4 regions of the Desulfosporomusa polytropa genome follow, and region 1 is predicted to be linked to each of the others. Evidence: riboswitches for the same ligand, from Rfam matches in the RefSeq annotation. Region 1 holds a riboswitch; each other region holds the start of a gene.

What was found. A riboswitch is a leader RNA that binds a small molecule or an ion and turns the genes downstream of it on or off. The one in region 1 is predicted to bind cobalamin.
Region 2: linked by a shared signal. The riboswitch ahead of ACZ449_RS17185 (nicotinate-nucleotide--dimethylbenzimidazole phosphoribosyltransferase) and the one ahead of ACZ449_RS08435 (ABC transporter substrate-binding protein) in region 1 are both predicted to bind cobalamin.
Region 3: linked by a shared signal. The riboswitch ahead of nikB (nickel ABC transporter permease) and the one ahead of ACZ449_RS08435 (ABC transporter substrate-binding protein) in region 1 are both predicted to bind cobalamin.
Region 4: linked by a shared signal. The riboswitch ahead of ACZ449_RS08090 (sirohydrochlorin cobaltochelatase) and the one ahead of ACZ449_RS08435 (ABC transporter substrate-binding protein) in region 1 are both predicted to bind cobalamin.

Annotation. Positions count from the first base shown of each region.
Region 1 is NZ_AP042400.1:1,404,241-1,410,239, forward strand. Features, by position in the region: gene ACZ449_RS08430 (TonB-dependent receptor plug domain-containing protein) at 1-1,283, shown strand, start outside; cobalamin riboswitch at 1,465-1,646, shown strand; gene ACZ449_RS08435 (ABC transporter substrate-binding protein) at 1,922-2,905, shown strand; gene ACZ449_RS08440 (FecCD family ABC transporter permease) at 2,927-3,958, shown strand; gene ACZ449_RS08445 (TonB-dependent receptor plug domain-containing protein) at 4,016-5,965, shown strand.
Region 2 is NZ_AP042400.1:3,268,577-3,287,047, forward strand. Features, by position in the region: gene ACZ449_RS17090 (BMC domain-containing protein) at 1-205, opposite strand, end outside; gene ACZ449_RS17095 (SLBB domain-containing protein) at 224-1,555, opposite strand; gene ACZ449_RS17100 (aldehyde dehydrogenase family protein) at 1,588-3,024, opposite strand; gene ACZ449_RS17105 (cob(I)yrinic acid a,c-diamide adenosyltransferase) at 3,058-4,035, opposite strand; gene ACZ449_RS17110 (EutN/CcmL family microcompartment protein) at 4,161-4,451, opposite strand; gene ACZ449_RS17115 (flavoprotein) at 4,510-5,310, opposite strand; gene pduL (phosphate propanoyltransferase) at 5,323-5,970, opposite strand; gene eutM (ethanolamine utilization microcompartment protein EutM) at 6,167-6,445, opposite strand; gene ACZ449_RS17130 (BMC domain-containing protein) at 6,447-7,025, opposite strand; gene ACZ449_RS17135 (glycerol dehydratase reactivase beta/small subunit family protein) at 7,007-7,495, opposite strand; gene ACZ449_RS17140 (diol dehydratase reactivase subunit alpha) at 7,500-9,323, opposite strand; gene ACZ449_RS17145 (diol dehydratase small subunit) at 9,337-9,855, opposite strand; gene ACZ449_RS17150 (propanediol/glycerol family dehydratase medium subunit) at 9,876-10,526, opposite strand; gene ACZ449_RS17155 (propanediol/glycerol family dehydratase large subunit) at 10,543-12,213, opposite strand; gene pduB (propanediol utilization microcompartment protein PduB) at 12,235-13,026, opposite strand; gene pduA (propanediol utilization microcompartment protein PduA) at 13,051-13,329, opposite strand; gene ACZ449_RS17170 (EutP/PduV family microcompartment system protein) at 13,329-13,760, opposite strand; gene eutS (ethanolamine utilization microcompartment protein EutS) at 13,767-14,108, opposite strand; gene ACZ449_RS17180 (response regulator transcription factor) at 14,409-16,046, opposite strand; gene ACZ449_RS17185 (nicotinate-nucleotide--dimethylbenzimidazole phosphoribosyltransferase) at 16,071-17,105, opposite strand; cobalamin riboswitch at 17,224-17,424, opposite strand; gene ACZ449_RS17190 (iron-containing alcohol dehydrogenase) at 17,683-18,471, shown strand, end outside.
Region 3 is NZ_AP042400.1:4,773,234-4,779,347, reverse strand. Features, by position in the region: gene ACZ449_RS23995 (ABC transporter ATP-binding protein) at 1-588, opposite strand, end outside; gene ACZ449_RS23990 (ABC transporter ATP-binding protein) at 578-1,366, opposite strand; gene ACZ449_RS23985 (ABC transporter substrate-binding protein) at 1,389-2,960, opposite strand; gene nikC (nickel transporter permease) at 3,095-3,907, opposite strand; gene nikB (nickel ABC transporter permease) at 3,917-4,897, opposite strand; cobalamin riboswitch at 5,022-5,203, opposite strand; gene ACZ449_RS23970 (hypothetical protein) at 5,308-6,114, opposite strand, start outside.
Region 4 is NZ_AP042400.1:1,304,805-1,307,137, forward strand. Features, by position in the region: cobalamin riboswitch at 605-785, shown strand; gene ACZ449_RS08090 (sirohydrochlorin cobaltochelatase) at 1,254-2,204, shown strand.

The DNA of each region.
Region 1 (5,999 bases):
GGGTTTTTGCACAAAAGAATTTGCTGGGCGACTTTAAAGATGGCAAAGGAGTTACGACACCGACAGCTTTGAATGCCGATACGACAAGCTTTAAACTTACAAAAGAGTTTGGCGATAAATCAGATTTGACCTTAACATATGATACTTATAAAGCTGATTATAAATTTATGTCTTTGTGGGATAAACGATTTAAATCTGGTAGAACAGATAATTATAATGGAAAATTGATTTATAATACTCGCTTTGACGACAGTACCACCAATCAATTTTCAATTAGCACTAATATGTATGATGATTTATATCAGCAAGATAGTGGTAGCCTATATGCAACAAAAGTTAAAACAACAAGAATTTCTGATCAGTTTACAAAAAGCTTTAAAAATATTCATGTCTTAACAACTGGATTTGAATTCACTGAAGACAAAGTAATTTCTTTTAATGACAAAAAATTAACGAATCGCGCACTTTATCTGCAAGATCAATGGAATATTACCAATCAATGGAAATTAACTGGCGGCGTACGTTATGATGATAACTCCGGCTTTGGTAATCACACTACTCCAAGTGTTAACTTAGGATATAAATTTAACAATAAAACCAATATGTATGTAGGGTATAGCGAGTATTTTATTCCGCCTTCCCCAACCAATTTATATAGTGTAAAATATGGTAATCCTAATATTAAGCCGGAAACCGGACATACTTCTGAAATTGGTATTAACCATAGAATTGATGATACTTTTGTTGCTTCAGCGCATGTTTTTAAACGGGACTCTAAAGATAGGATCGGCTATGTTGCGCCTAAGTATACAAATGTTGGAGACGAAAAGTCAGATGGCTGGGATATTCAATTGCGGAAGCAATTTTCCAAGGCACTGAGTGCTTATGTTGGGTATGTGCATACAAATGTAGATGCAACAGCACAAAGAGCGGCAAATGTGGATGGATATGTTCCGAAAGGTGCATGGAATATTGGCGCTGATTACACTGCCGGTAAATGGGATGTTTCTCTTGTAGGAAAAGGCATAATAGATAGACTTGGCCCCCAAACGGCTGATGCTGTGGATAATTTCTTTCCGGCAACTACCTACTGGTTATGGGATATTGGTTTGAATTATCAAGTAAACAAAGATATTAAAGCATTTGTGAAAGTGAATAATATCTTTGATAAATTCTATGCGGAGCATTCTAATGCTCGGTACAATTGGAGTACGACCCCAAATGAACAATGGTGGAGTTCCCCAGGAAGAAATATTCGCATCGGTATGGAATATTTCTTCTAAATACTGGGAAATAAGGAATTTTATCCAAAATTACATAATAACTATTTCAAGAAGTGGGCTCTGAGCAGCGAAAGTTGCACCAGATTATGAAAGGTGGCGTAGTTCAGCCGCTGTAATGGAAGTGAGTCCTACAACAAGTTATTTGACACTACCTGGCAAAAAGTGATAAAATTAGCTGCAGATGAATATAGTTGAGTCAGGTGCCCTTAGGGGCTTAATAGGGAAGACCGGTGTAACACCGGCGCGGTCCCGCCACTGTAATGGGGAGTAAACCCGAGGAATACCACTGGGATGAAAATCTTGGGAAGGTTTGGGCGAGCTATGATCCAGAGCCAGGAGAACTGCCTGTCTAAAGATCGCCGTTTTACCCACGCGTGATGGGGAGGAGATTACAGTTGCGTCTGCTTTGCTTGGAGTTAATCCAAGTAAGCTATGTTGCTTTGCTGAATTTACTCCTGGTCATAGACCAGGAGCTTTTATTTGGTTTTATGCTGTAGAAATTCTCCCGGCTGCCATGGTAGCCGGGAGTTTCTTATTTAGTAACATTCTTATAAACACCTTAATAGTTGTGAGTCGATTATGATCGGCGTCTTTTACTTAGACAGATCATTTACTGAAAGGAGGTGTTAGGTGAATAAATGAGGCTAACAAGCAGCCTAAGCAGGAAGAAGTTAGTGTGTTTGTTCAGTATTAGTGTGCTGTGTTTATTACTTTCCGGTTGCCCGGTCAGACAGGCTAGCGACAAACCGTTAAACTACCAAGGTGGTTATGTTGTAACAGATGATAGTGGATATACCATGCTGCTGGCAGACAAGCCAAAACGTATCGTGTCGCTTGCGTATAGTTCAGATGAGATGTTGGTGGAGCTTGTTACAATGGAAAGAATCCTTGCTTTTAGCCGCTGGGCCGATGACCCGGGAATAACTTTTATTACCTCTGAACAAGCTGCCAAAGTGACCCAAAGGGCCGTACCCTATGCCGAAGCGCTCATTGCACTCAAACCAGATCTGATTATAGCAGCGGCCTCCAACCTGCGCCCGGAAGCGGTACAAACACTGCGCGAAGTTGGAATTCCTGTATATATTTCCAAAAGCCCCAAAACTGTGGCAGAAGTAAAACAAAAAGTAAGGAATATTGCTCAAGTGGTGGGCGAAGAGACCAAAGGTCAAATTATCATTGACCAAATGGAGGAACGCTTGCGACAGCTTGAAAAAAAACTAGCCCCAGTTACACCAGATAAAAACAAATGTTGTATGGCCTTTGACTTTATCGGTGTTATCGGCAGTAAAAATAATCTGTTAGCAGATATATTTAGATATGCCCATTTGCGTAACGGTGCTCTCCAGGAAGGGATAGATCAAGGAGAAAATCGTCTTTCCAAAGAGCAAATTATTGCCGTAAATCCTGATATATTTATGTTACCAACATGGAATTATGACAGACGAAGTGATGTTGATACCTACCGGCAGCAAATTATTACTGACCCGGCTTTGGAGAATGTTGCCGCAGTCCGCAATAATCAAGTAAAACTTGTTTCTGACCGGTATCGCTATGTAGCCTCACAGCATGTTGTTGAAAGTATTGAGGTGTTTGCCAAAACAGCCTATCCGGAGCTTTTTTAATTTTACATAAAGAAGGTCATCATGCGGAATCTATATAGACGGAATCAGAGAAAAATTATTGTATTGTTGGTATACTTTTTTCTTGTAATAATTTTATCTCTTACTCTTGGACAGGTGGATATTTCCTTAACTGGAACTATTGCTGTAGTAGGTTACCAACTGTATCTGCCTGGATTCAGCGCGGACGATTTTACATTAGAGCAACAAGCTATTCTTTGGCAAATACGTATGCCACGAACGTTGGTGGGTCTCCTGGTAGGTGCGGCGCTGGCTGTTTCTGGTGCAGTCATGCAAGGTGTTTTTGGAAACTATTTAGCAGATCCGGGTATTATCGGTGTATCAAGTGGCGCGGCTACCGGTGCTATGATTGCCATTGCTTCAGGAAGTGGCTTTTTGAATCTTTTTTACATGCCGCTTTGCGCTTTTATCGGTGCGATAGTGGCTGTCAGTATTACTGTGTTTCTGGTAATACGGCAAGGAAAGATTCCGGTGATGGCACTTTTGTTGGCAGGCGTTGCCGTAAGTATGATTTTAGGAGCAATAAATTCTGGTATCTTAACCTATATCAACGAACAAAAAATGCAGCAATATCTATTCTGGATGGTTGGTGGTCTTGACTTTAGGCGTTGGGAGCATGTTTACCTAGCTTTTTGGCCTATTAGCATAGGTATTAGCGTGCTGTTATTGTTAGCACGCCAGCTTAACACTCTCGTCCTTGGTGAAACAGAGGCTAGAGCTGTTGGGATGGCGATTGTTCCCATTAGAGTACTTTTATTGCTAGTTGCTTCCATGACCACGGCTACGGCGGTATGTGTCAGTGGCAATATCGGGTTTGTTGGCTTGGTAATTCCACATATCGCTCGCATGCTTGTGGGGCCGGATCACCGTATCCTGTTACCCTTTAGCGCATTGGCCGGCGGCATGTTTTTACTGATTTGCGATACACTGGGACGGATATTGCTGTGTCCATCCGAAATACGCGTAGGCATTATGACGGCAATTTTAGGAGTTCCATACTTTTTGTATTTGTTACGAAGAATGCACAACCAATAGTTAAGTTAGGTTAGTGATAAAGGGTAATTTATTAAATTTTTGAGAGGAGTTTTTCCATTGAAGAAAAAAAATCTTGCCAAGTCAAATTTATGGAAAAAGGTTTGCTTAGGAATGTTACTTGCTAACAGCGTATACTTTCCTGCAAGTAGTGTTTGGGCGGCAACAACCGATGATACAGATAAATTTACATTAGATTCGGTGGTTGTTACGGCCCAACGCAGTGAAACCAGAGATCTGGATACACCAGCGTCAGTAACAGTAATTACTGCTCAAGAACTAAAAGAAACTGGCGCTGTAAATGTTTTTGACGCGTTAGAACATACCATTGGCTTTAACAGCATGTCCTATGGACCGACAGGTACTGACTATGGTATGTCTCCCAGCAGAACGATGGTCCGTGGTCTTGATAAGGGAACATTGGTTTTGGTCAACGGTGCCCCGATCAATTTATTGAATTATAACGGGTCTGGTGGAATTCCACTGGAAGCGGTCGAGAAAATTGAAATTATTAAGGGCGCAGGTTCTACACTATATGGATCGGAAGCGTTAGCCGGTGTAGTAAACATTATCACCAAAAAACCGGGGAGCAAGCAGCAAAGTACTGTGGGTATCTCAGGTGGCAACTATAATAAAAACTGGTCTGTAAGCTCAGAACTTGGTAACAGCGCTATTTATCTCAAACGAGAATATATTGCTGCGGTTGACAGGACTTCAAGAGATAATATCACTAATAAATCAACTAATGCTGCAATTCAGCCTTATGGCTTATATAAAGGCACTAAGGACAGTTTTTATTATACAACCCAGCTAAATGATGACTTGACCTTTAACTGGTCTTATACCAATCTGCAAACCAATCGTCCGCGGTTCAATGTGAACGGTTCGAGCTACATGTTGTATAAATATGATGATATACGTAATAATCTAAATCTAATCTATGATAATAAAAACAATAATGTTAAGTCTGTTCTATCTTTTAACAAAAGATATTCATTTGGTGATAAATATACCTATTCAACCGGAAAGTGGGCTATTAGTGAACGATATAACATGTATGGTCTAAATTGGGATACTCAAAAAACATGGCAGTTGAGAAATGACCTTGACACTTTGATTGCCGGAGTTACGTTAGCGCAAGAGCATTATAATGACCCTTCTACTGACGCTGCGGCTATTCGTAAAAATGCTTTACGCAATAGTCTCGCTGTATATGGGTCCTATACCTATGCTGTTAATCCTAAGTTTAGTACAACACTAGGCTTGCGGGGGCATTTTATTGATGATTATGCGACAACCGAAAATGTCTTTTTGCCACAAATCCAGACACTTTATAAAATAAATGACAATACTTCCTGGTATACTAATATCGGCAAGTCCTTTCAAATGCCAGCGCTAAACCAATATTTTTCAAAACAAGATGCTGATTTCAACAGCTTAAAACCCCAACAAGGTTGGAATTATGAAATGGGGCTAAAAAAGATAATTGATAAAAATCAGTCTTTGAAATTAGCAGTCTATCATATGGATATAAAAGATCAGTTTGTTTGGAAAAAGAATGAAGACAATACTGACTATATGACTAACGCGGGAGATTTTCGTAACACCGGTATTGAAGCAGAATATGTAAAAATTCTTAATGATAACTGGAAATATAATATCGGGTTTAGTTATTCTAACCCGGAAAATAATGAAAGTGGCTCTTGGGAACAAAGTAACAGCAGAATACAAACAACCGCCGGCGTAACTTACAATAAAGACAAATGGCTGACTAATCTTAATTTCTTATTCTTAGGTGATCGTGAAGAAAGTTACTACAGAATCAATGGAGACATTAGTGATGTTCCAGATCGCATCCAGCTAAATGCCACAATTAACTATCAGCCGGAACATAACCAATCAGTTATTTTGAATTTATATAATATACTTGACCGTGATAATTCTGTAAATAAATATGAGAATTTGGATTTGCCGTTTAACTGGACAGTAAGCTACAAGTATACCTTCTAAACAAGTCCTGTAAGAATGTATTTGACAATACCTG
Region 2 (18,471 bases), 1.9 Mb from region 1:
CATTCTCTGTCCCGCCAACGCTTTTCCCACTCCGTACAGCGCTTTGCACTGCACCAACATCGCCGCCAACCATCACAACATACTTTCCCGGGCACAGGGGCTGCGATAGTATTAACTCAACATTAGCCGCTTTTAACATGGCATCAGCAACCAAAATGCCTTTGGTAATATTTTTAAGTTCTAACAATCCTATGGCACGTTTCATTTTAATCCCCCCTGCTCATTACACTGCCCGAATACTAATGGCTCCATCCACAGCAACCACTTGTCCTGAAATGCTTGCATGCAGATTGGTGCCTACTGCTGCACCTTCAGGAATAACAGCAACTAAATCACCCTTGTTAACCATAGTGCCTACAGCAACAACAGGTTTTGCTGGCGCACCAATATGCTGCGAAAGAAGTATTTTTACATTTTTCGTTGTAACTGGCACTGTTGCAAGCGGTGCTTTAACATCATATTTATCCAATCCCAGACGGTAGAGCAGCCGCTTCGTAGGAATTAGATGATATTCCCGATTGATGCGGGACTTTTGCGGTTTAGCATTATGAGGATTCTTCATTTTCGCCTGAGAAAATTGTCGTTTTAGTTCAGCATTAACTCGGCGTGGTGATAACCCCATGGTACAGCCGAAGGTTTCACAAGCTCCACATTCTGAGCAGAGAAGGGCTTTCGTAACAACATCGTGTTCGTTATACTGCCCTCTGCCAATGGCCTGCATAATCCGATGTGGTTCCAAACTATGGCCGAGGAGATTACGCGGACATACATCAGTACAAGCCCGGCAGTTACAACAAACGGCTTTAGCCCTGTTAGCAATAACCGACCAGGGGGTAGCTTTTTGGGTTACCAATGAGTGATCAGGCGGTAACACAATGATGCCGCCTGTTGTTTTGGTAACAGGCTGATCATCAGTTGTAAGCTTTCCCATCATGGGTCCACCATCAATAACGGCATAATTGGCAACAGTAGCTCCACCCGCCAATAGGATAAGTTCGCGAATAGCCATCCCAACAGGTACTTTAAAGGTAGCAGGCTTATTGACCGCACCTGTGACGGTAACATACTTATCGATAACCGGTTGCCCAGTAAGTGCCTCGGCTACATTGATAAGAGTTTCAACGTTAGCTACAACGACTCCAACATGCAGTGGAATGCCGCCCTCAGGTACCACTCTGCCAGTTACCTCATGCACAAGCACCTGTTCGTCACCTGCCGGATAAATATCTGGCAGAAAAAAAAGTTCAATTCCTTGACCGCTTGTTTGCTTAAGTTCGGTCTGTAGTTTATTTACGGCATCTTCATATTTGCGTTTGAGGCCAATAACCCCTCGCCGCGCACCAGTAGCCACCATGACGGTCTTTAGACCGGCAATAAGTTTGCTGCTTTCACTTGCCATAATAAGCTGATGCGCCCTTAGCAGCGGCTCACATTCTGCCCCATTAATAATAACGGTATCTACATTGGCATTGATTTTTACATAGGTAGGGAAGCCGGCTCCGCCGGCTCCTACTACGCCTGCCGCTTTAACGGCGGCAATAATTTCTTCCCGCATATGTCACCTACTCTCTTGGCGTATCATGTTACTCACACGATGGAAAACGCATCAACAAGAACACAGCGACGCTGGCGGGTAAAGCTGCGTGCAGAGGTAAGTCCCTCGCCGGTCGGCCCTGCAATAGTAAAGGTCGTAAATCCCTCGCCGCCAACACCGATTCCAGCAAATGACGGAGCGTTTTTCACAAATATAGTAGTCTCAATCGCCTTAGCTAATCTAGTTAAGTTATCCACATTCTTGGAATGCATAATCGCCGTATGTCTGTTGCCATGTTCGACTTTGACAGCAAGCTCAATAGCTTCGTCAATGTCTTTTACCTGCACAATGGGCAGTACCGGCATCATCAATTCTTCAACAACAAATGGATGGTCAGCCGGCGCTTCACAAATGACGGCTTTAACACTATCAGGTACATTAATACCAATTTGGCTTAAAATGTACTTAGCATCTTTACCGACATACTTCTTATTAACTCCGTAGCTCTTTTTGGGTTTTTCGGTACAACCGGCAGCAACTAATTCTTCTTTTTCAGTCAAAATGACGTTAGCTAACTTGTCAATATCTTGACCGGAAATGAGATAAGCCCCATACCGCTGCATGTAGGATATCAACTTATCAGCTACACAGCCGACAACAATAACTTCTTTTTCAGCAATACATGGCAGGTTATTATCAAATGAACAACCGGCAATAATGTCCCTGGCCGCTTTTTCAATATCGGCAGTTTCATCAACAACGGCCGGCGGATTGCCGGCACCGGCACCAATAGCTTTTTTACCAGAAGACAAAACAGACTTTACTACACCAGGGCCGCCAGTAGCCACAAGCATGTTGATGTACGGATGTTTCATCATAACATTGGTTGCTTCCAGCGATGGTTCAACAACTGCGGTTAATAGATTGGCCGGACCACCAGCTTTAACAATGCCTTCATTTAGCTGTCTGATTACTGTTAGGGATGTATTTTTGGCAGTAGGATGAGGACTAAAGACAACCGCATTACCGGCTGCAATCATGCCAATCGCGTTACAAATAACGGTTGCTGCCGGGTTTGTTGTTGGTGTAATCGATCCAATGACGCCATAAGGTCCCATCTCAATCAATGTTAACCCTTTGTCACCAGACCATGCTTCAGTTGCAAGTCCTTCCGTACCTGGAGTCTTGTCAGCAACCAGATGATGTTTGATGATTTTATCAGTAACCCGGCCCATGCCAGATTCCTTGACGGCCATCTCAGCCCATATTTCTGCATTTTCACGGGCAACCTTACGCATAGCCTGGATGAGTTCTTCCCTTTGGGCAATAGACAATTTTTTTAACTGTTTATAAGCATCACGAGCTGCAACTATAGCCTCATCCATAGTTGCATAAATACCGCCATTATCGACAGTACCTGCTTTATATTCCTGAACCCTGGACATTACTTCTGCTGTAATTTTTGCAACTAAACTTTGATCAATTGTCATTCATTTTCCTCCTTCCGTCCTTACAGCCTTATCTTAAAAGGCTGCCAGACCGGCTTTGGCTACAGACATATCTTCCTCGACTGCTCCGCCGCTTACACCAATTCCGCCAACTAAAACACCGTTATCCCAGATGGGTATGCCGCCGCCGAATATGACCATGCGACAACCATCAGTAGTGTTGATTCCATATAGACTTTGCCCTGGCTGGGATACCGCTGCCGCCTGCTCGGTAGACATCTTAAGTGCAACTGCCGTATATGCTTTGTTCAAAGCGATAGAAACACTGGCCAGTAAAGCATTATCCATTCGTTCCTGAGCCACAAGGTTGCCGCCAGCATCCACTACGGCAATTACCATCGGTACATTAATTTCAATTGCCTTCTTTTCAGCTGCAGCAATCATTTTTTTCGCCTTTTCCAACATATCGTTCTTCCCCCCATCAACTTGTTGTGGTGTTCCTTGAAGAACTTGCATTACAATTTGGCTTACCTTCGTAATCAGATCTTCCTGCTCAACACACCTTGCCAGAACAAATAACAGATCAGATAGACGGTTTAAATACAGGGCCACAGGTGTATTCACAGTTTCTGTACGTCTAAGTCTGACAATACATCTTTCAGCGCGCCGGACAATAGTCCGCGCCAAATCAAGCGCAGCGCTTGTTTGTGTTTCCCCTGGCGTAACAAAATACTTTTGCGGAATCCGCTGCAGCTCCAGCTTGTCAATGATTTTCTCTAATCGCTCTACATGTTGGGGAGTAATGCGATACTCGCTAGTATCGGCTGCATTGTCGGTAGCCAAATCAGCATTCAATAAAATTAATTCCTTTTGAATCGCATGGATAATATCAATCGCCCATTGTTTGTCGGTCAGCGATTTTGCCAAGCCCATAGCGGCATTGGCTTCATCTACAGTACCGTAAGCGTTTACCCGGTCACTATCTTTAAATACCCGTTCTTTGCTCAGAAGACTGGTTTTTCCTTCATCACCTGTTTTGGTATACACTTTCATGGTACATTACTCCTCGAGTAAATCTTGTTTTATCCGATGACCAAGTTGCTCTAAGACTCCCGCTTCTGAGCGGGATTTAAGAGCACCTAAGTCCCTGGATAGGCTCGGCTAAGCTTCAGTTCGAGTTAACACTCTTCCTCAAGCAAGTCTCGCTTTATCTCGATACTATCAATAATTCCAACGATGGCTGCATCAACTGCCGAATGCGGATTGCCGGTCACGTGGCGCGCAGAACTGCCATCAACAACAAGTACGGTTTCACCTGTACCGGCGCCAATTGTGTCTACCGCTACGATAGGCTTACCTGGCGCACCAGTACCAAAGCGTGTTGGTTGAACAATGAGCAGTTTGCAGCCTGTTAAGCTGTCATCCTTAGGTGTAGCCACAAGTGTGCCAATTATTTTACCTACCCACATATTCACTCTTCCTTTCCTTCTGCTAGAGTGCGGTTCAATATCGCTTCCCAGGTCTACCTTACTCCCAAATGATATCTACATTACATTCTCTAGCAACATCGCGTGCCAGCGGAGTGATAATGGTACCTTGGGCAACACGAACGATCTTCTCCCCGCTCTGTGCAGCATGTCTAAGAAAAGCAGCATCCAGTACCTGTTTTTTAGCGGTTCTTGCCGTAGCAGCTGGCAGATCAACGCTAACTTCTTTGTTTAACACCTTTTGGGCCGCAGCCGCCAAATTTGTTACAGAAGTAAGTTCAATGCCATAGGTGGCAATTTTTTTTAGATTATTTTTCAGTGCTTCGTACAGCACCGGCGGTGTTTGATTCATATTTTTTTGTATCCGCCAACTATCCTGCGGATCAGCTGCATTTGCTGCCGCTATTACAGGTTTACCCAGCATCAACGCCTGCATTATCAACGTACACACCATGGTATCAGCTAGAGTATGCGCCAATTTTGCCGCTGTGTTTTGGGTTAATACCGGGACCAATACAATATCGGCCATACGCAAATAGTTACCTGGATAAGGGGATTGGGTAGTAATAACACGGACGTCATTACCCAGTTTCTCTTTTATCCATTTCTCCCCTACAATCGTTTCTGCTGTCAGCGAAAGCACAATAGTAAGTTCTACGCCGATATTCTGCAGAGCTCTAAGCTCCTCCAGGCTTGGTTCAAGTCCAATGCTGCCGCCCGTGAAAATAGCCAATGCCTTATGCCGTGAACCGGTCGTTTGCACAAGTTTTTCGCTCTGCGCTTGTTTGAGCCGACGCAATACCTCAGTGATAACTAACTCCACAAGTTTTTCATTGTCCACACTAGTTCTCCCCTATTTACACAGAGTGATCATATCGCCGTTTTTCAGAAATACGGCATTGGCTTCATCTGTGTCAATGTGAAATTCCAGTCGGAAATTAGGATTTACCCGTACTAAAACATCATCAAAACTTCCACCCCGGGAACCACTGACTTTAACAGTGACACGGTCACCGTCAGCTACATGAAACCGCTGTGCATCGGTTTGCTCCATGTGAATATGCCGGGTTGCACAAATGACGCCTTCGGCAAGATTAACCGCACCTTTAGGACCTACAACAACAATGCCGGGTGACCCTTGAATGTTACCAGAATCCCGCAAGGGTGGTGCTACTCCCAGAGCAAATCCGTCTGTCCGGGATATTTCAATTTGAGTTGATTTGCGTATCGGCCCTAGCACCCTTACGCCACGCATAACGCCTTTGGGACCTACCAAGGTAACAGTCTCCTTGGCAGCAAATTCATTAATTTGTTTTAAATCTTTATCCTTAGTAAGAGTATATCCACTACCAAATAAGGCTTCCATATGCTCGGCAGAGAGGTGGATGTGACGGTTGGATACACCAACTGGTATACCTTGCTCTGTCTTTGCCGACTGATTTAATTCAGGCATAGCAGCCAATACTTGACTTATAATCTGTTCGAGTAGTTTTTGTTCCATCAGCTCACCCCGTTTAATCCGATGACCAAGTTGCTATAACTTTTTCTAAGAAAGCGAGATTGCCACGCTGTTCCTCGCAAATGACCCAAATTACTTATGGGCATTGCGACGACGGCACCTGACGTGCCTAGTGTCGAACGTGGGACGCAAATGCTCGACTGAGGTACGACGCGTGGCGATCTCGCTTTTATTTTACTTATTCTGACTTGGGAAGAATCTTCTCAATATCTGTGTGAGGACGGGGAATAACGTGTACAGATATCAGTTCACCCACCCGTTGGGCAGCAGCTGCGCCACTGTCAGTAGCTGCTTTTACAGCACCAACATCACCGCGCACCATAACCGTGACTAATCCTGAACCAATTTTCTCATATCCAACCAAAGCTACGTTAGCGGCCTTTACCATCGCATCAGCAGCTTCAATAGCGCCAACTAACCCTTTGGTTTCAACCATTCCTAATGCCTCTCCGCGCATACTATTCATCCTCCTTGTTCTTATCATAATGAATGCAGGTGATTCTGGGATCGCCTTTTTTCCGTGGACATGCAGGATCTCCGCACAAGTTACAAACATCCGGCGGATTACTAGGCGCCTGATTTTCCGTTTCAGCCGGCGGCGCTTCCGCAGGTTCCGCGACTTGAATATTCGTATTTTCCTTAGCCGTATCAGCAGGCTCTGAGTCCGCTTTCACCTCAATTATAGTCTCAGCCGGAGCAGCCTCTTCCATCCTTGGCCGAATTTCTGTCAGCTTCGGGGCCGGCGTTTGTCCTACAGTCTCTTTACTAATGATAATTTGGCCCAGTTCATTGTGCGGACGCGGTATGACATGTTTGGCATATACTGTGTTTACTTTTGCAGCCGCTGCTGCGCCTGCATCAACAGCTGCTTTTACAGCGCCTACATCGCCGCTTAGTTTAATAACAACTAAACCACCGCCTTTGGCAAGCTCATAGCCAAGTAATTCCACGTTAGCTGCTTTCACGGCAGCATCAGCCGCTTCCATACCGGCTGCAAGACCTACTACCTCAATCAGGCCTAAGGCATTTTTGACCATGTATTCACCTCCCCATGGCCTTGAGCACTTTCCTGTAATACTTTCAGAATAATCTCGCGTACACTTTCGTAAAGCTGGGCCGTAGCATCTTCCGGAACCGCAGCTTCTTCCATTGGATTTTCTTTAAAAGGTAACCCTTTTACCAGCCTGGCGGCATTATAACCGAAATACCGCCACTCAGCTAAAGTACTTTGACCATCATGCACAAACAGCGGCTGGTTTTCAGGCAATTTTTGATAATGGATACACATGGCAGTTGGAGCAATACCTACGCCCACTCCAAGCAGCGAAACCTGCGCCCCCTTATAAGCAAGCGCTATGGCATCTGCCGAACCGCCGTCTACGAGCGAACAGGGTACGCCTTCTTCTTCCATTCCAGCTCGAAGTTCTCGCAGCTTAGCTTCGCATGCTGGATCGGGAGAGGTACAAATAATTATGCTGGGTCGATTTAGTGTTGTAGCTGACTGCATAAGCTCACGCCTCACTATCAAGATAAGACAGTACCAGACCTGTAGCAACAGCATTTCTAGGTCCCTCGCTGCCGCGTATATTACCACGTCCACAAACGATACCATATTCCGCTAAAGCATCTGTTACCATATCAGGTACTTCAAAGTCCATAGCTGAACCGCCGACTAATACGACAAATTCAATGTGCCGGATATTGCCAGTAGGCGCAACCCGCTTCAAGGAGCGGAGCGCATTGGTAACAAAAACACGTTTCTTGGCTTCCCGCCGTACATGCCGGATTCGATCAAGCGCATGGTCAACAGGTATCGGAACCATACCGTCATCTTTTAAAATAACTACCCTGGCAAATACATGTGGCGGCAAATGTTTATCATAAAACTTTACTGTACCATCTTCCAACCGGACATGAAATAAACTTTCAACCTTAGCCAAGGGATACTTCTTTATATCTTCTGCCAGGTCAAAATCATTGAGTCCCAGTTCGGAATTAATCAGCATGGTTACCATATCACCAGCCCCACCCAAATGAATGGAGTGGGTCTGACAGTCTCTGGTAATGATGGCAGCATCGGTAGAGCCACCGCCCATATCTAAAATGGCCAGCGGTGTATCTGTGCCTGGAGTGGTTAAGGCACCGCGAATTGCCATGTTGGCTTCAACACCAGCAATCACGACACTTACTCCCAGTTCTGCCTGAAGTTTGTTGGCGATCTGCTGCATAGGCAAGCGACTGGTCTTAACCATAGCAGCCAATGCTACCGCACCTTCCAGCGCAAATTCCCCGGCTAAACCGCCTTGTACTTTTTGCGGTACAAAGGTATCAACAGCTAATATGTCCTGGATTTTCATGTCAGCTAGCGGCTGGGTGGTAAGTTCAGCCATTACCTGCCGCACTCTTTCCAACATACCGTTCACATTAGTACCTGCTTCACCTTGTACATCAACAACCGGCTGCACTCGTTCCACGGCTTCCATGATAGCGGCTGCACCTGCTTCGACATCAATATCGGCTTTGCCCTTTTGCCCTACGATAGTAATGAAACCAGCTGGAATGGAGCGAGCTTTTACATCACCCTCAGGAGTACGGACAACAACGGCTGAGCGATTGCCAATCAAAGCTCTGGCAATGGGTACAACCATTTTCGTTTCTTCTGGTGTAAGATCAAATACAGTAGCAATTCCATAGGGATTAGATAAAGTCTTAATCGTCTGCCCAGCCTCAGCCACCTCAACAGCAGCCAGCATACCCACCGGAACTTTTTCGATTAAAGTAACTTCATCAACAACAGGTATTACCTGCTTCAACCGATTTGCGATAAGCACAGCGTCATCTTGCCGTGCTATCGCACCTTGTACGGCCACACCACGCTTCAGGGCAGAATTAATGCCACGCGCAGCATCTTCAAAATCAATGCCTTTCGGAATCAAACAGATAACTTTCGCCCCCGGTTGACTCCCGGCAAGCTGACTAAAGGTGATTGTCATGCCAACACCTAACCCAATTCCCCCGGGAGTAGATGGGTTATGCCCGATCATGGTGGATTCGGTGATAATGGTTTCCGTGATGGTTTCCATAGCCAAATCACCAATAACCGGCGTCGCTTCGTTAAGCCGTATTTGACCTATCTCGTTCAAGCTTAGTCCAGCAGTTCTTACCGCCTCTTGCAGCGCGATAATAATACCAGGTACATTAGCCAGTGTTCCTTTGATGCCTGTTGTCTTAATAATACTGCTGGCTACATATTTTTTTATTTGACCTGCTTCAATTTGGGCCAAACACACTTCAGTTGTGGAGTTTCCTATATCCACGCCTGCAATAATAGGCATGAAAATTCCCACCTTAATCCGCTCTGAGACGGTTCCGGCGCTCGTATACTTCTGCGGACTCTCTCACTAAAGCGGCATTAATTTTTGCGTTATATTTTACTTCCAGTTCTTCAGCAATAGCTAGTAATTCTGGTTTAGTGGAACGATAGGGACGCATTGCATTATAAATTTCCAGAACACGATCATCCGGAATAGCAACAATTTCAGCTGCACGACGCAGGTTATCGCCAAACTGGTATCTGCCTACGCCATCAGCAATCTCTGCCTGCATTCTAAGAGTTTCCGGGGTAATACGAACATCCTCGGATTTTACCTCGCCGCTCATAATCTTATCTAAGGTAATATCTGACAATGTTTTGCCTGTAGGAGTTCTTAACAGTTCGGGACGCTTGCTAGCTAGCGGATAGTCACGTTCAGGACAAAGGCCAGTTGATGCCGGAGCCTGACAGGTAGTTGCTTGGGAAGCGGGAGCACCAGCCATAGATTTTAATACCTCACGAACGATATCTTCTAACATTTTATTTTCTGACATTTATTTTCACCTCCGCCTAGTTAAAACTGCACATCAAGTTCGACCGGTTTAGCGCCGGGAACTACGTGCTCAGTTTCTTTAATATGAAGTACTGCTGCAATAGCCTGGTATTTAGGCCGGGCCATTTGGTCGTTTCTAGTTGGTACTGGGGTAGGGGATTGACCCTTCGCGTATTGAGCGGCATTTTTACCGATTTGCCGATAAGCCTCAAGATCGAGTAATGGGGATTGTGAGAACAATTCGAGATTGCTCAGCGGCGGCAAACCTTTTTGATGAATTACCGTAGTGCCTCTGGATTGGATACCAATAGAGATACCTGACCCACTAAGCTTGGTAGCGTCATGAGCAGCAAACGCTACGTCAGAGGTTCTGAGAACCCGGATTACTCTTGCATGCACGCCTTCTTCTTCAATGCCTGCAATCATTTCGCGGAGTACATCACTATGGGGTACATTTACGATAGTTTTATTCTGATATTTGCCAAAGGCCGGAGCCAAAGCTATGATAACTTCGTCTGATCGGGTACCTGGACGAGCTTCCCCTTTTTCCACGAGGGTCATGGGACGTCCGGTTGCTGCGGCCGCTGTTTTAGGAGCTCCAGGCTGCGCCATGCCGGCAAGAACCTGCCCTACTATTTCGCGAATCAATTGTTCGTTAATTTCCATTTCCATCCACCTTTCTCCTAAATCAAACGTCAAAATCAGACGGTTTTATTGCCTGGCGTATGTCTTTAATTTCATCCCAACGTTCTTTGCTGAGGCGATAGCCTGTTCCCGGCCCAGCGTAGTCGTTTTTGTTATTTACAGCGCTAATAACGTTAAGATTTTTATCGAGAATTGCTGAGGTATGGAGATAGTCGCCAGAAATACGTTGTTTAAGAACACCTAGTGCATTTTCAGCAACATCAGCAAAACCGGATTTGGCAAGGGCTTTTACGACATCTACACCAGTAATGCCACGTTTCATCATATCTTCGGCAGCCTTCAGGTCTTCAACAACATTCCGTTTAATGATTTCTTTGGTGCCATGGCAATAAGTAACAGCTTCCACTTCGGCATCAGTAATAGCCGGGAAACCAAACTCATTAAATACTGCCTGAATAGCTTTAGCCGCTTTACTACGGATAGCAATAACGTCTTCTTCAGATACCGGCTTGAGACCGCCATCAATCATAAGGTCGCGTTGGAGAATATTCCAGTCATCATAGTCATCAACATCCCAGTTGGAACCGGCAAACATGTTATCATAGTTCGGAGTTGCGCTGTAACCGGAACAAATAAAGTCAGTGCCTGGCAACATTTGCATCAGAGTTCGGGCGGTACGGCGAATATCGGAATGGGTAAAGGTTTGGTCATTACTTGAAGCAACTTCCAAGTCAAGCATTGCAGCTGTTAGGTTTTCACCAAGAATAGCGCGAATACCGGAAGGAACAGCGGCAGGTACGCCAACACAACTTACAGAACCGTTCTGGAGACCTTGGACCCCAGCGCCACGAGTCAGCATAATGCAGCGAACTTCCAGGTATAACATCGATTTGCCTTCAGCATAACCCATTTGTACTTCAGAACCAGTGCCGGAAGTAAAGCGCATTTTAAGACCGCGTGAAGCATATGCCGAGGCCAGGAAGGCTTTGGACCAAGGAGTGTCGTCACCATCTACGAATACGTTTTCAGTACCATATACCGAGATAGTTTCGGCATAAGCAGTGATGCCTCTCATGCCTAAGAGCAATTCGGTTGCTTCCTCAAGAGCGCATTGAGTAAGTACGCCACCACGACCTACTTGGGAACCTACTAATATGGACAAAGCATTAAACGGTGCATACCGAACAACAGCTACTGTTGTTTCCATTTCATCGAAACCGCGTAATGCTGCTTCAGCAGCATCGGCAGCAATGAGTGCTGGATTATCTTGCGGGTTAGTAACATGGCATTGATTTGAAGGAATCTTCCGGGCCCGCATTTTTTGCAAAGCCATCATCATTTCTACTACATTCATGGTGTTAAGTACAGCAACAATTTTTGCTGCCGTCAAGCCACGAATAATCTTAATAAGTTCATCCCGGGATACATTGACATCAACAAGCATTTTGGCAATTTCAACATCAGACATAGCCATTGCTTTATTAGCAATGCCAGTGTCAATAGCATAATCTGCGATAAATTGATCGATAAAGTCGAACTGGGCGCGAGGAATACCGTCCATTTCAACTACTTTACCGTTTTCAATCTTAATACTGGGTTTAGGATCGTTGGGGCTGCCCATAGCCATCAGGCCAACTTCCGGCCACTCGACTACGAAACCATCCTGATTTACAGGGCGGGCTTCCAACACCTCAAAACGTTTTGATCTCTTCATCTCAATTTCCCCCCTGTATTTTTAGATATATGGATTTGTCGTGGATGGAGCCGGACCAGCCATAGCTTCTAATACTTTTTTGCCTACTTCTCTAGCACTAATTACCGCTTGACGTACAGCACCGGAGTCACCAGTGATTTGAAGAATAACCTCGTTAGAGAAGGAAGTGCCACTAGCAGGGCTGGCATAACCGACAACTTCAACGCTGGCCGTTTTTACGGCGACATCAGACATTAAAACACCGATAGCAGCAGGTGCACCTACAATTAGGCCAAAGGATTTACCGATAGGTGCGCCAAAGGCTTTATTAATCGCATAGCTGGCGCGGGCCGTATATTGAAGCTCAAGATGACCGGCATCGTTACCATATACATCACCGAAAGTACGGTCAAGTTCTTTTAAAGCCACTTCTATGGCCCGACGAGCATCAGATACTTCTTCAGCCCCGAAAATAATCAGGCAACCATGACCTGCGCCACCTTTGGTATCACGGGCAAGCTCAATTGTTACGATTTCGGTATTGGTGGCTTTTACTGCTTCATCAGCAGCCATAATATGCGGGCCGGCGCCAGTACGGGCACCGAGAATACCGATAGAATGATACTTAGGATCAAGTTTCATTTTTTCATGTAACATAGGATCAACGTTGGCAATAACCAAACCTACCGTATCACCAATGGCAGTACCAACAAACTCGGTAATACCGGGGTTGCAGGCTGCCTTCACGGCTTCCTGGGCTGGAGCTGCCTGAGCTTCTGTCTCCATACGTTTCTTAATTTCATCCATGACCTTTTCGATCAACTGGTCTTGCATATAATTACACCTCCAAAATTATGGCTATTTAACTGTAGGAAGAATTTTCTCAACATCAGTATGCGGACGGGGAATTACATGAACAGATACTACCTCTCCCACATTTCTGGCAGCAGCAGCACCTGCATCAACCGCAGCTTTGACGGCGCCAACATCACCACGCACCATCACAGTAACTAAACCGGAACCAATTTTTTCATAACCTACTAAAATGACATTAGCTGATTTTACCATGGCATCAGCAGCCTCAACGGCTCCTACTAAACCTTTTGTTTCAATCATGCCTAACGCTTCGCTCATAATTACACCTCCTTTCGCATGAGATATTCTGTCAATTCAGCCAAACCTGCTCCGGTATACGCAGAAACACAAAAAAAAGGTTCTTTGATTCCTGCCTGTAAAAGACGGTTTTTGGCTTTTTCCTGGTCAGCCCCAGGGGCATCTATTTTTGTGACTACTCCTACTACCGGTCGCGGAAACATGGCAGTAAACCCGGGTGGGAGTGTGATACGACAATCTGTGGCATCCTGAACCATTAGAACTAACGTGGCCTCAGTAGCTGTCACGGCTAAAGCCGAGTAAAAACGCGGCATTTGCGCATATTCACCAGGTGTATCGATGGCTCCGTTAGTAAAACAGATGCTTGATGTTTTTTCAGCCTTGTTACAGTCATTATTAAGGGCATTAATTAATGATGTTTTTCCTGCACCTACAGGTCCGACCAACATAATCATATGCTGCTACGACCTTGTCAGCTTGGCGGTCGAAAAACCCAAACCCTCAGATAATAAGTTGACGACTTGCTTTAAAGCTGCCTCAACAGCCGAGACATTGCCGGTAATAACTACAGAACCAGTAAAGCGATCCATAAATCCAATTTGGACTGCTGCTGTTTTGGTTGCTGCGTCGGCTGCAATAATAGCTGCTTCACAAGGAGTAATTGTCAAGATACCAATGGCCCCCTTATCCACAATACCCAGTTTTTCGCACAGTTCTTTTTTGGGGTTGGCGATAAGATGCGCTAATGTTACCTGTTTACCAGGCACATATTCCTGTACTACTCTCGGCTTTTCTTGGAGCATGACCCCTACCTCACAATTCTGTTGTCTTTTTGACTCCTCTTAATAATTAGATTTTTTTGCAAGTTTACCTTGAGACGAACTTGCGTAACCACAGGACATATTTGCCTGTATTCCGGATAAACCACTCTTCAAGAAGCAGCTCTTATTTTCATCTCATGGTATTTCTTTGTGCTATCTTGGTGTTTTTGCGAATGAAAACAAAAAAAGACTGTTTCTCACAGTCTTTTTTGTATGTATTCAAGTTCTATATGATATTTATATTATGACAGTATTTTTTCGTTATATTCTAAAAATTTATTGCTACCCTTTTAAGACTTCAGAACTTAGTTTACTATTCTTAAGCTTTGTACGGTATTGATTGGGTGTAACCCCCACTTCCTGACGAAATACCCGGCAAAAATAACTGGCATCTTGGTAACCAGCTTCAGCAGCCACACGAACAACTGTCATTTCCGGCTTCTGCAGCATAAGTTTCGCTTTGTCAATTCTAACCTTAGTCAGAAACTCAACAAAGTTACAGCCCTGTTCTGCTTTAAAAATGCGGCTGAAGTAGTAGGGGCTTAAATGGACAGTTTGTGCAACTTCATCTAAAGAAATACTTTTATGGAAGTTTTCTGTTATATAAGCACAAGCCTTATTTATTAGTCTTACGTTCATACTGCTGCGGTTCTCTAGCATATTATCCATGAATTGATCCAGTGAATCCAGAATCCAGCACCGCACCTCTTCCCTGTCTGTGCAGCTTATCAAATGATTGATACAATTAAAATTGAGCAACGTTAATTTTTCGAGATTGGCCCCACCTTCTACAGCTGCTCTAGATAATACAATCAGTAGTTCCAATACACACGCCTTTACCGTCTCCATACTGGCTTTGGCTGTAAAGACTTCCTGTAAAAGCTGCCGCAAAATTTCCTTAGCTTGCTGCCGTTCACCACAGCGAACTTTATCTAGGAGATTGCGTTCATAATTAAAGGGATAGCGAAAGGAAGCAACGTTTAGGTGCGGCACATCATCAATATGGATAATTTGATTATCGCCTATATAAAATTTTTGTTGCTGTGCACTGACCGCTTCAAGGTATGATTTATGAATTTGCAGCGGGTCGTTATAATAACGGCCAATGCCAATTGTTAAGCTAATGCCTACTTGAATTATATCATCCCTGATTTTTCCGGCCAACTCCCGGACTTGCTGTTCGACTTGCCCTGGGTCGATATCACCTTCATAGCCGATAAAAATAATGATTTCATCGCCGCCAAAAGGTACCACCAGTATTTCTTTGCCAGCGATTTCGCAAACATGCTGATATACCTGCTGCTTAACCACCTGTTTTTCCAGTTCGGATGCCCTGCGGGTAAGCTGTTTAAAATTATCAATATTAGCTACCAAAATCACACCAGAATCAGCCTTGATCCCCAAGAAACCAGCCCGATCCCGAAAGTTGGTTAAATCAGTAACCTTGCCGGAAATCACGTCATGGATAAATGAATTCTTGATAAACGGCATAGCCTGATCGAGATTTTTTTTGAGTTCAACTTCTTCCTGCTCTTTGCACTTTCTCCGATGGATTTTTTCTACAACAGCCGTTAACGTCTGCAATAAGTCTTTAGGTCGCAGCGGCTTTAACAAATACTCTGCTGCACCCAATGAAAGAGCTTCTTTAGCATAGTTAAATTCATCAAAGGCCGTCAACATGATAATGGTTGTGTCAGGCAACGTTGCCCTGATGGCACGAGCCGCATCCAGCCCGCTAATCTCTGGCATACGAATGTCCATAAGCACAATGTCCGGTTTTTCAGCTGCAGTAATAGCTACAGCACTTCTGCCATCCCCGGTTTCAGCGATAATGCGCACTTCTGGACAATTACGTTCAATGATAAACCGTAAAGCCTGCCGTTCTAATTGTTCGTCGTCGGCAATCAACAGTGTATACATACATATGTCTCCCTATATAATTCACTACATACCTGCCACTTGCTGCGGTTCTGGTGTACTTAAATTAAAATCCGAAAGCTTTGCCATATTATACATAGTATAGGTCATGGTTTTAAGCATGGCAACCATCAATATCGCGCCAGTTCCCTCGCCCAACCCCATATTGGCCCTGATAGGTATATCATCAGCTAATATGTTGCCTAACAGCATCGCATAAGACATACCCGGCTCTTTGGACATATGCGAGGGTAACCCACAATGTTCTACCTTCTTATTAATCCTAGAAGCACAGGCAAAGGCGACGGCAGTAATAAAACCGTCGATGACAAAGGGGGTTTTGCGTTTTGCACACTCAATCATAGCCGCACATATAGCAACAATGTCCAGGCCCCCAACACAACGCAAAATATCTTCAATACTACGGAAGCTTTCCCGATGGCGTTCAACGCCTTTAGCTACTACAACACATTTTCTTTTAACAATCTCATTGACTGGTCCACTAGCGCCATACCCTACAACAAATTCAGGTAAGATTCCGGTCATGGCATGCAAAACGGCTGAGGAGGTAGTGGTATTGCCAATTCCCATTTCGCCAAAGGAAACTAAGTTTGCACCTTGCGTATCAATGGCATAGCCAGCCATCTCTTCCCCTACACGCCATGCCTGTTCAAATTCAGCCAGCGTCATGGCTTCCTCTTTCATAAAGTTTTTTGTACCAGCAACAACTCTGCGGTTAATACCTGCTATCTTTTTATTATTTATTCCGATATCAATGACAGAATAGGGCACATTATTGGCTTGACAAAAACAACTAATAGTAGCTCGCCCGTCTACCATATTTTGCGCCTGAAGGTAGGTGATTTCCTCTGGGCAAGTCGCCACTCCTTCTTCAATAACACCATTATCAGCAGCAAAAATCAAGTGATAGGGTTTGATTTCTGGATGCATCGTACCCCAAGCCAATAACATTTTTTTGAATATTTTCTCTAATAAGCCTAGGCTGTTTACTGGTTTTGCTGCACCATCAACTAAATTGTTTACTTTTGCCTGATAATTCACGTTTACGCCTCCAATTTTCATGTTTTGCGCCAATAATAAAATAAACCCTAGCCCAAAAGGGCCAGGGTTATGGTTTTCATAAATCCTGTCCTTCTGGTACTACCTCTGGCGCGGAGGTAAATAACAGCCAAAACAGGCAGGTCTCCTGGCTTACGGATCATAAGAATACCCTCGCCTTCCCGATTGCCGGTGGCATAATAAAAGTATTCTTCCCCGATTACAGTGGCGCGACCGCGTCGTTTAAGGATTTTTCAATCCTTCCGAGCTTCCCTATTCTCCTCTTAACTTACTAAGAGGCACCTGTATGGTGGAAATTTATTAAATTTTAATTTCTATATTTATCGTATTCTACAGGTAAACCTGTTCTCCTGTTAGCCTATGCACGATTCGCAAAATGTTGAAATATTTAGTCCAAAAAGTTCTATTTTATAGTTTTTACGTAAAACGAGATAGTTATCCCTTGTTATGATTTGTTGTTTTTTTGCTAACGTTTCTCGATTACGCCGCTATATCCTTGCACAAACTATAAAACAATGCTACTCTTTGGTGAACCGATGTATAAGGAGGCTATCGTCTTATGGAAAAGATCCATGAATATTTTATGACACCTATTAGCATCTTAGGTACAGGCTGTATGGAACGAATTGTCGCCTATATAAAACCAATGATGTTTAGAAAAGCTCTAATTGTCAGCGACAAAATTCTTGTCGATACTGGACTGATTGACAAACTTCTGAGCTTACTTACTACTGAGGGGATTTTTTATATCATATATAAGGACGTTTCGCCTAACCCAACAGTCGACCAAGTAAATTATGGTTTAAAATTACTTAGGGATAATGGCTGTGATTTCTTGATATCGTTTGGCGGCGGCTCCCCTCATGACTGCGCTAAAGCCATCGCTCTTTTAGCTACCAATGACGGTGAAATTGCCAACTACGAGGGCTTGAACCAATCCAAAAAACGAGCTGCACCGCTTATTGCCATAAATACGACAGCCGGAACAGGCAGTGAACTCACGCGGTTTTGCGTTATTACTGATGAGAAACGACACGTAAAAATGACCATTAACGATTGGCATGTTACCCCTATCATTGCGGTAAGCGACGCCGAACTCATGCTGGGCATGCCACCTGGTCTCACTGCAGCTACCGGCATGGATGCCTTAACCCATGCCATCGAAGCTTATGTATCGACAAATGCCAGTCCGGTAACTGATTGCAAAGCAGTAAAGGCGGTTGAGTTAATTGCCGGTAGCTTATGTACTGCCTATAACAATGGCAGCGACTTAAAATCTAGAGAAGCCATGGTTTTCGCGGAATACCTAGCTGGCATTGCCTTTAATAATGCCAGTCTTGGCTATGTA
Region 3 (6,114 bases), 2.3 Mb from region 1:
GACCAGAAGTTCCATAATTTTTTCCTGCACAGATACATCCAGTGCACTGGTCGCCTCATCACAAACGAGGATTTCCGGCTCAAGCGCCAACGAACGGGCAATCCCGATGCGCTGGCGCTGCCCGCCGCTCATATTGCCGGGATAGCGGTCGGCAAAATCTTCCGGCAACTCAACCATGCGCAAAAGTTCTCCGACCTTTTTCCCGGACTCGCTGTCTTTTATCATATTGAAATTGCGCAACGGCTCGCAAAGGATGTCTTTGGTCTTCATCTTCGGATTGAAAGCCTGCGTCGGATCCTGAAACACCATCTGGATATGTCGCCGGCTCTGCCGCATACGCTCTCCCTTAAGCTGCGTAAGATCCTCGCCCCGGTAGCAGATCGCCCCGCTCGTCGGCGGATACAGCTGCAGGATCAGTTTTACAAGCGTGCTCTTGCCGCAGCCGCTTTCACCAACAACACCAAGTGTTTCTCCCTGATACAGCGACAGCGATACGTCATCGCAAGCTGTCAGCATGCGCCCGTCAGAGACCGGGAAACGCTTTACAACATGCTCGATTTCCAGAATTTTTTCCATTTCAGCCGACATATCTTTTCCCTCCGACCTGCGGTACGGCATCTAAAAGCTCTTTTGTATACGCCGACTGCGGCCGAGCGATAACATCATCCGTTCTGCCAGACTCTACGATTTTTCCTGCTTGCATGACGATCAGCTTATCCGACATATAGGCTGCCACACCGATATTATGTGTAACAATGACGATTGCCGTTTTATCCTTTTGGCAGATCTCCATCATTTCCTTTACCACTTGCGCCTGCGTCGTCACATCCAGGGCCGAGGTCGGCTCATCCGCCAGCAGCAGGCGCGGTTTAAAGAACATGGCCATGGCCACGCCGACCCGCTGGCGCATGCCGCCGCTCAGTTCAAACGGATAGCTCTTCATAATATTGTCCGGATTGGGCAAGTGCATCTTCCTGAGCATGTCCTCTGCTGCCTTGGCTGCTTCCCTTTTCGTCAGCGGCGAATGCTCGCGGATATACTCTACGAATTGGCTGCCGATACGCCGGATAGGGTCCAGCATATTGCCGCTGTCCTGAAAAACCATGGCAGCCTTTGTGCCACAGAGACGGCGCCACTCGGCAGACGTATTCTCCAATATATTTTTGCCTTCAAAGAGAATTATCCCGCCGCTCACACGGCCCTCATGTGGCAGGCAGCCAAGGATTGCGCGAATAACTGTTGTCTTGCCGCTGCCGCTTTCTCCCACAATCGCAAGGATCTCGCCTTCATCGAGCGACAAATTCACATTTCGGACGATTTCATATTCGGCGTAGGATACCGAAAGCTCCGATACCTCTAGTAACATCTCAGATCTCCTTCACGTGATGTTATTTTTTTGCCGGTCTAATCTTGTGGGTCAGCCAGTAATAATCGGACGGATACATCTTCGCGCCTTCGATCGAAGTTGCGCTGATGATGTTGGTTTCCGGATACCCCAGGAACAGAGCCGCGCCATCGTTCAGGATAAGCTGCTGAATATCAATGATGAGCTGGCGCCGTTTTTGTCGGTCGAACTCTGTGGAAAGCTGCGCAAACTTCGCATCCAGGGCAAGATTGCTGTAGCCGGAGCCGTTCTGCGGATTATCACCGTTGTTATTCGTTCGCCAGTACCAGTTTAAGAAAATTTCCGGATCGCCGGTATTGGCCGTTGTTATGTTCGAAATCAAAAGGCCATACTCGCCGTTAATCCCCATTTTATCAATCAAGTTATAGTCCACCGATTTGATTTTTACATCAAAACCAACCTTTTTCGCATCCGACTGTACGGCCTCCGCATAAATCGGCAGTTCCGCGCGGCTGTTGTACACTACAAAATCCACAGTAAGCTTCTTGCCGTCCTTTTCCAGTATGCCGTCGCCGTCCACATCCTTCCAGCCTGCTTCTGCCAAAAGCTGTTTAGCCTGCTCGACATTGTAGCTGTTCGGGTCCCTGAGCTGGTCGAAGCCGTAATCCATCGACGGCGGTACAGGGGCCTTGCCTTCGATAAAGGTTCCTTTCAAAATAACCTCATTATATACCTTTCTGTCGCAGGCGCTGATGAAAGCCGCGCGAACCTTCGGATCGCCCAGGACGCCCTTTTGATTAATCCGTGCCAGTACTGTGCGCAGCGAGGAAATTCTGTCGACATGGAACTTAGCAGTGTCGTTAAAGAGGTTTATGTCACCAGCTGCAATGTTAACCGCCATGTCCACCTCGCCGGACTGCAGCGCCATTGCCCGTGTGTTCGGATCGTCAATGGACGGGATTTCAACTGCTTCATAGGGCACTTCCCCGTCCCAGTAATAAAGGTTTTTTACCAGAACCGCTTTATCCTTGACGAAGGAATTACACATATAAGGACCGGTGCAAATGGGACCTTCCTTGGCAAAATTACGTCCCGCCTCAGCCGATACATCGACAATCAAAAAGAGCGGGTCGGCTAAGAATCCCGGCATATTCGGCTCCGGCTTTTCCGTACGGATCACAAGTGTTTGACCGTCAGCCGTCATGTCCTTATACTTAAAAAATGTCATTGCGCGTTTATTCTTGGCAAAGGCTCTTTCCAGCGAAGCCTTGACAGCTGCTGCATCCAGCGGTTTTCCGTTCGAGAATTTCACCCCGTCTCTGATCTTGAAGGTCCAGGTCATGTGGTCAGCACTGATCTGCCAGCTTTCAGCCAGCCAGGGTGTTACATTCATCTTCTCATCAAATTTTGTAAGGCTTTCCCCTATACCATAACGCATAACTACCCAGCCAAAATAATTTTCTGTCGGTTCCAGTGAATCTGCAAAATTTGTCACACCAATTCTCAGTGTCTTCTTGTCTGTTTCCTTTTTACTACTGCCGCCGCAGCCCGTCATAAAGACCGCTGCCATACAAATAGTAAGCAGCACGCAAATAATTTTCCCCAATTTTTTCATAAACCTCATCCCTTCCCATATGTTTATCTTAATCGCTGAGTCAAGACTCCCGCCTCTACAGGCGGCGTCAGTTCAGGTGGAGTAGACTCTCCACCTGAACCCCCGATGTTTCAGCTCTGCTGAAACGAGTTCACTCAGTTTGTCCGCTGTGGGTCCATGATGTCGCGCAGGCTGTCGCCCCAAAGGTTAAAAATTGCTACGACTATCAAGATCGCAGCCCCCGGATACAGCATCAGCCAGGGAGCCGTCTGGATATGCTGCCTTCCTTCATTGAGCATTAGGCCCCATTCCGGTGTCGGCGGCTGTGCACCAAAGCCCAAAAAGGACAAGCCTGCCAGTTCCATAATCATCGTACCGATATCCATGGCAGCCGTCACGACAATAGTCGGCAGGATATTCGGTAAAATATGGCGCCATAGAATATGTAGCGGTCTTGTCCCAGTGGTTACGGCCGCCGCGATAAAATCACGTTCGCGCTGCTTCAGCGTAAGGCTGCGTCCCAAGCGCGCATATTTAGTCCAGCTCACTGCCGCCAGCGCCAAAATCGTATTCAGTATATTGCCGCCCAGCATGCCGGCAATGGCAATAGCCAGCACGATACCCGGAAAGGCAAGCATCATATCCACCATACGCATAAGCACCGTATCCACCTTGCCGCCCGAGTAGCCTGAAACCACACCGACAGACGTTCCGACCCCCGCAATAATAACTACCAGCGACAGCGTCATCATCAGTGAGGTCTGCGTCCCGTAAAGAATGCGCGACAAGCAGTCGCGCCCGAGCTTATCCGTACCGAATAAATGCTCCGCCGACGGCGCCTGCAGCGACTGCCGCATCACCGCATCATATGGGTCATAAGGCGCCAACCATGGCGCGAATAGCGCAAAACCGGCAATCAACAGAACTAAAAACGTATACAGCCCGAACAAGAACTTGTCCTTTGTCAAAAACGTCACTCAGCGTCCTCCTTTCCGCAGCCGCGGATCAAGATAGGTATAGGAAATATCGACAAGCAGATTAATCCCCATATACAAAACAGCAATCCAGAGGACAAAGCCCTGTACTAAAGGATAATCACGCATCTCAATGGCGTGTACGGCCATCTTGCCGAGTCCCGGCCAGGAAAAGACCATCTCAATAACAGCCACGCCGCCCAACAGCCAGCCAATCGACAGTCCCAGCAACGTAATGAGCGGCAAACAGGCATTTGACAGCACATGCCGCCAGAGAATCTTCCGCATGGGAAATCCCCGCGAACGTGCACCAATGATATACTCCTGCCCCAGTTCCTCCAAAACCGCCGTACGCACCTGCCGCGTGTATTTGGCCGCCATCGCAATGGCCAGCGTAAGCGCTGGAAGCACCATCCGGTCCAGCGACACTACACCGCCTGCAACCGGAAAAAGCCTCAGCTTCAGCCCCAAAACATACAAGAGGATGAGTCCTACCCAAAAGCTCGGCATGGATACGCCTAAAAATGAAATTCCGCGGATCAGATAATCAACCGTGCGGTTTCTATACACGGCGGAAAGAATCCCGCAAGGTACTGAAATCAGGAGCATCATCACCAGAGCCGAGCCTGCTAGCACCAACGTTCCCGGCAGGCACTGCCAAAGGCGCTCAACTACCGGCATCTTCGCCGAGTACGACATACCCATATCCCCTTGCAAGACACCAGTAAACCAGCGGATATACTGTATATGAAAAGGCTGATCCAAGCCCAGCTGTACCCGCGTCTCCGCAATCGTTTCCTCCGAAACAATGGTATCGCCTACCTCCAGCAGCATCTCTACCGGATCTCCCGGCGACAGATACATCAGGCAAAATGTTAGAAAGCTCACACCGATAAGAGCAATCACCATTTGTACCAAGCGATGTACAATCTCTTTTCGATTCAAAGCACCATCTCCTCTAGTAAAAAATAAACTCCCTGCCATAAAAAGCAGGGAGTGATACAGCAAAGTGAAATAAAAAACTCCTGGTGTAAAACCAGGAGTGAATTCAGTAAAATACGCATATAGCACTTAACTGTAATCCCCTCCCCATACCACGTGGGTGAAAACGGTGATTGTCAGATAGGCAGTTCTCCTGGCTTCGGATCATGGCTTGCTTAAACCTTCCCAAGACTGTTGTCCCAGTGGTATACCTTAAGCTTGCTCCCCGTTACAGTGGCGGGACCGCGCCGGCTTTTAACCGGTCTTCCCTATTAAGCCCAAATGGGCACCTAACTCAATATATTCAGTTGTCTGTTAGAGAATATAATATTCTATATTTTTCCAACCATATCATTGGTCGACATAGAACGTCAATGATTATTTCACAACATTCACCATCAGGTAACTCACGCTTACAAAGCGAGGCTGGCGGCCAGCACCACCATTGCAAGATAGACGACAGTACCCACTACAGTAACAATAACTCCCAACTTGACGCCAAATATTGAAAGATTTGTTGGTAATACGCGAGATACAGCATCATATATATTATGAAAAAAGGACGCCACCAAAAGCGTAAAGATTATCTCCTCTGCCACCAGTGCACCGTTTTGTAGCAGCGTTCCGGCAACACCTATGGCCGCAATCATCGTAGGTATACCCGCCAAAATGACCAAAACTCCGGCTGCAGTCAAATTGACCTTGTGTAAAACAGGGGCAACACCTGACAGAATCCCGTTAATATTATCTGTATGCATAAACAGCGCGAAAACAAACGTAACCGGCACAAAAACTACAGCTATATCCCAAAATTGCCAAAAGGCCGTCCTAGCCGCAGCTACCAGATCGATCTTATCGGCTGTCGCACTGGAAAATGCCTGCTGATGTTCCGAATGGCTGGCGTCATCTTGTCGGAAGTTAATGCGATTCCATAAGATGCCAATTACTGTTACAAGAGTACTCATGCCAATGTTTATCGCCATAAATGCCATACCCAGTTTCCAGCCCAACCCGGCGATCAAAGCTGGACTGAAATAAAAGATAGTGAAATAGATGCCGGTAGGCAACGAACCCATCAGATAAACAGCAATGATGCCATTTTTATTTACAACAGCGTTACGCCCAAACTCTGCCAGCATAGCATTAGCCGCATACCTGTTCAGTAAACATAAAATAAAAAATGGGCCTAAAGCTTCCGGCAATTTACCCAGTGAAGTCAT
Region 4 (2,333 bases), 100 kb from region 1:
TTGTTACCCACGAGGTATGGGGAGGGGATTACAGTAAATGCTTTTAAAGCGTAGCTGATTAATTTTCTCCTGGTTTATACGCCAGGAGTTTTCTATTTGCTTTACTGTTTATTACTCTCAACTTTTACCGGTTGAGAGTTTTAATATTTAGTACCATTTTTCTCAAACGCTCCTTTTGAACATTGCGCCGTTGGCGCGGGTCAGTTTGACCCTTTCTTTTTACAATTCTATTATGATATAAAGTGAGTCTTAGCTTCAGGTAGGGGGTAACCCTATCTGAAGTTTAGCCGAACTTATCCAGGGACTTAGTTACTATTAGCTTCTACGTATTGGTTATTACTTCCAACTTTTACTGGTTGAGAGTTTTAATATTTAATGCCATTTTTCTCAAACGCTCTTTTCGAACATTGCGCCGTTGGCGCGGGCCATTTTTGGCCCTTATTTTTTTAATTCTATTATGACCTAAATGATTGCAGACCCAGGTAAAAGTAAAAATAGGGGGATGTGTACCATGGTTTTACATATTGCTAATGTTTCAAATTGAAAGCATATTATGGATTGACAATCGCTTCCTACGGTGTTATGCTAATTTTATCGAAGAAAACTGAATATGTACGAGATAGGTGCCTTAAGGGCTTAATAGGGAAGACCGGTTAAATGCCGGCGCGGTCCCGCCACTGTAACGGGGAGCAAGCTTAAGATATACCACTGGGATGATAGTCTTGGGAAGGTTTAAGCAAGCAAAGATCCGGAGTCAGGAGAACTGCCTATTTGACAATCACCGTTTGTTACCCACGAGGTATGGGGAGGGGATTACAGTAGGCGCTTTTGGCGTTCTGAGCTAATTCACTCCTGGTTTGTACACCAGGAGTTTTGTATTTACTCTACTGCTTAAAACTCTCAACTTTTACCGGTTGAGAGTTTTAATATTTAATGCCATTTTTCTTAACCACATTCCTTTTGAACATTGCGCTTTTTTGCGCGGGTCATTTTTGGCCCTTACTTTTTACAATTCTATTATGATATAAATAAAATCAAATAACGAAAGAGTTAGGTTTATCTTAATCGCTGAGTCAAGACTCCCGCCTCTACAGGCGGCGTCAGTTCAGATGGAGTAGACTCTCCACCTGAACCCCCGATGTTTCAGCTCTGCTGAAACGAGTTCACTTATTATTTCACGAAAATAGGGAGGTGAATTAAGTTCTCTGTAAATTTCTACTAAATAACTTGTACTAAATAAGGAGTGAAGAATTTTGAAAAGAAGCATTTGGTTTATGATGACTTTATTCTTGATGACAGTATGTTTTGGTGTCCTTACTATTGGACAAACAACCTATGCTGCCGAAGCCGCAGCAGGGAAAAAAGCAATTTTGGTTGTAAGTTTTGGCACTACTTTTGCAGATACACGTAAAATTACAACAGAAGCGGTTGAAGATAAAATTAAAGCTGCTTTCCCCGATTATGAAGTTCGCCACGCTTTTACCTCTCGTATTATTATTAAACGATTAGCTGATCGTGATGGATTGCACTTCGATACAGAAAAACAGGCACTTGATAAATTGAAAGCTGATGGCTATAAAGAAATTATTATTCAACCGCTGCATATGGAAGCAGGGGATGAATATGCAAAGCTCATGCATGTAGTTGACAATTATAAGAAATCCTTTGATAAAATTTCCGTTGGTCGCCCGGTCCTGTACTATACGGGACAAGAGGGGGAAAAACCGGATGATTATTTGATTGCCATTAAAGCAATGCAAACTCAATTTCCTAAATTAGGAAAAGGTGAAGCAATTGCCCTGATGGGTCATGGTGGCGTAAATCCCTCTAATACAGCCTATGCAGCCCTTCAAATGAAAATTCAGGATGCGGGTTTAAAAAATGTTTTTGTATTTACAGTAGAGGGTTATCCTACCATTGAAAATGTGATTAAGGAATTAAAAGACAATAAAATTAAAAAAGTTACTTTAATGCCAATTATGTTGGTTGCAGGTGATCATGCAAACAACGATATGGCTGGTGACGATAAGGAATCCTTTAAATCGCAGTTGATCGCCGCTGGATTCAAGGTAGAAACTTATATTCATGGACTCGGTGAAAATGTTGGCATTCAAGATATCTATGTACAACATGTAAAAGATGCTATTGCAGGGGCTTATATCGAAAGAAGCAAAGAGCGTCCGGCCATTCCGGTTATTAATTAGACACAATTTTTTTATAGAAGAAAATTAAATATATTTGAGATAGGTGACGTAAGGGCTTAATAGGGAAGAACGGTTCATTTACTGTTTAAAACTCCCAACTTTAAACGGTTGGGAGTTTTAATAGTTTAA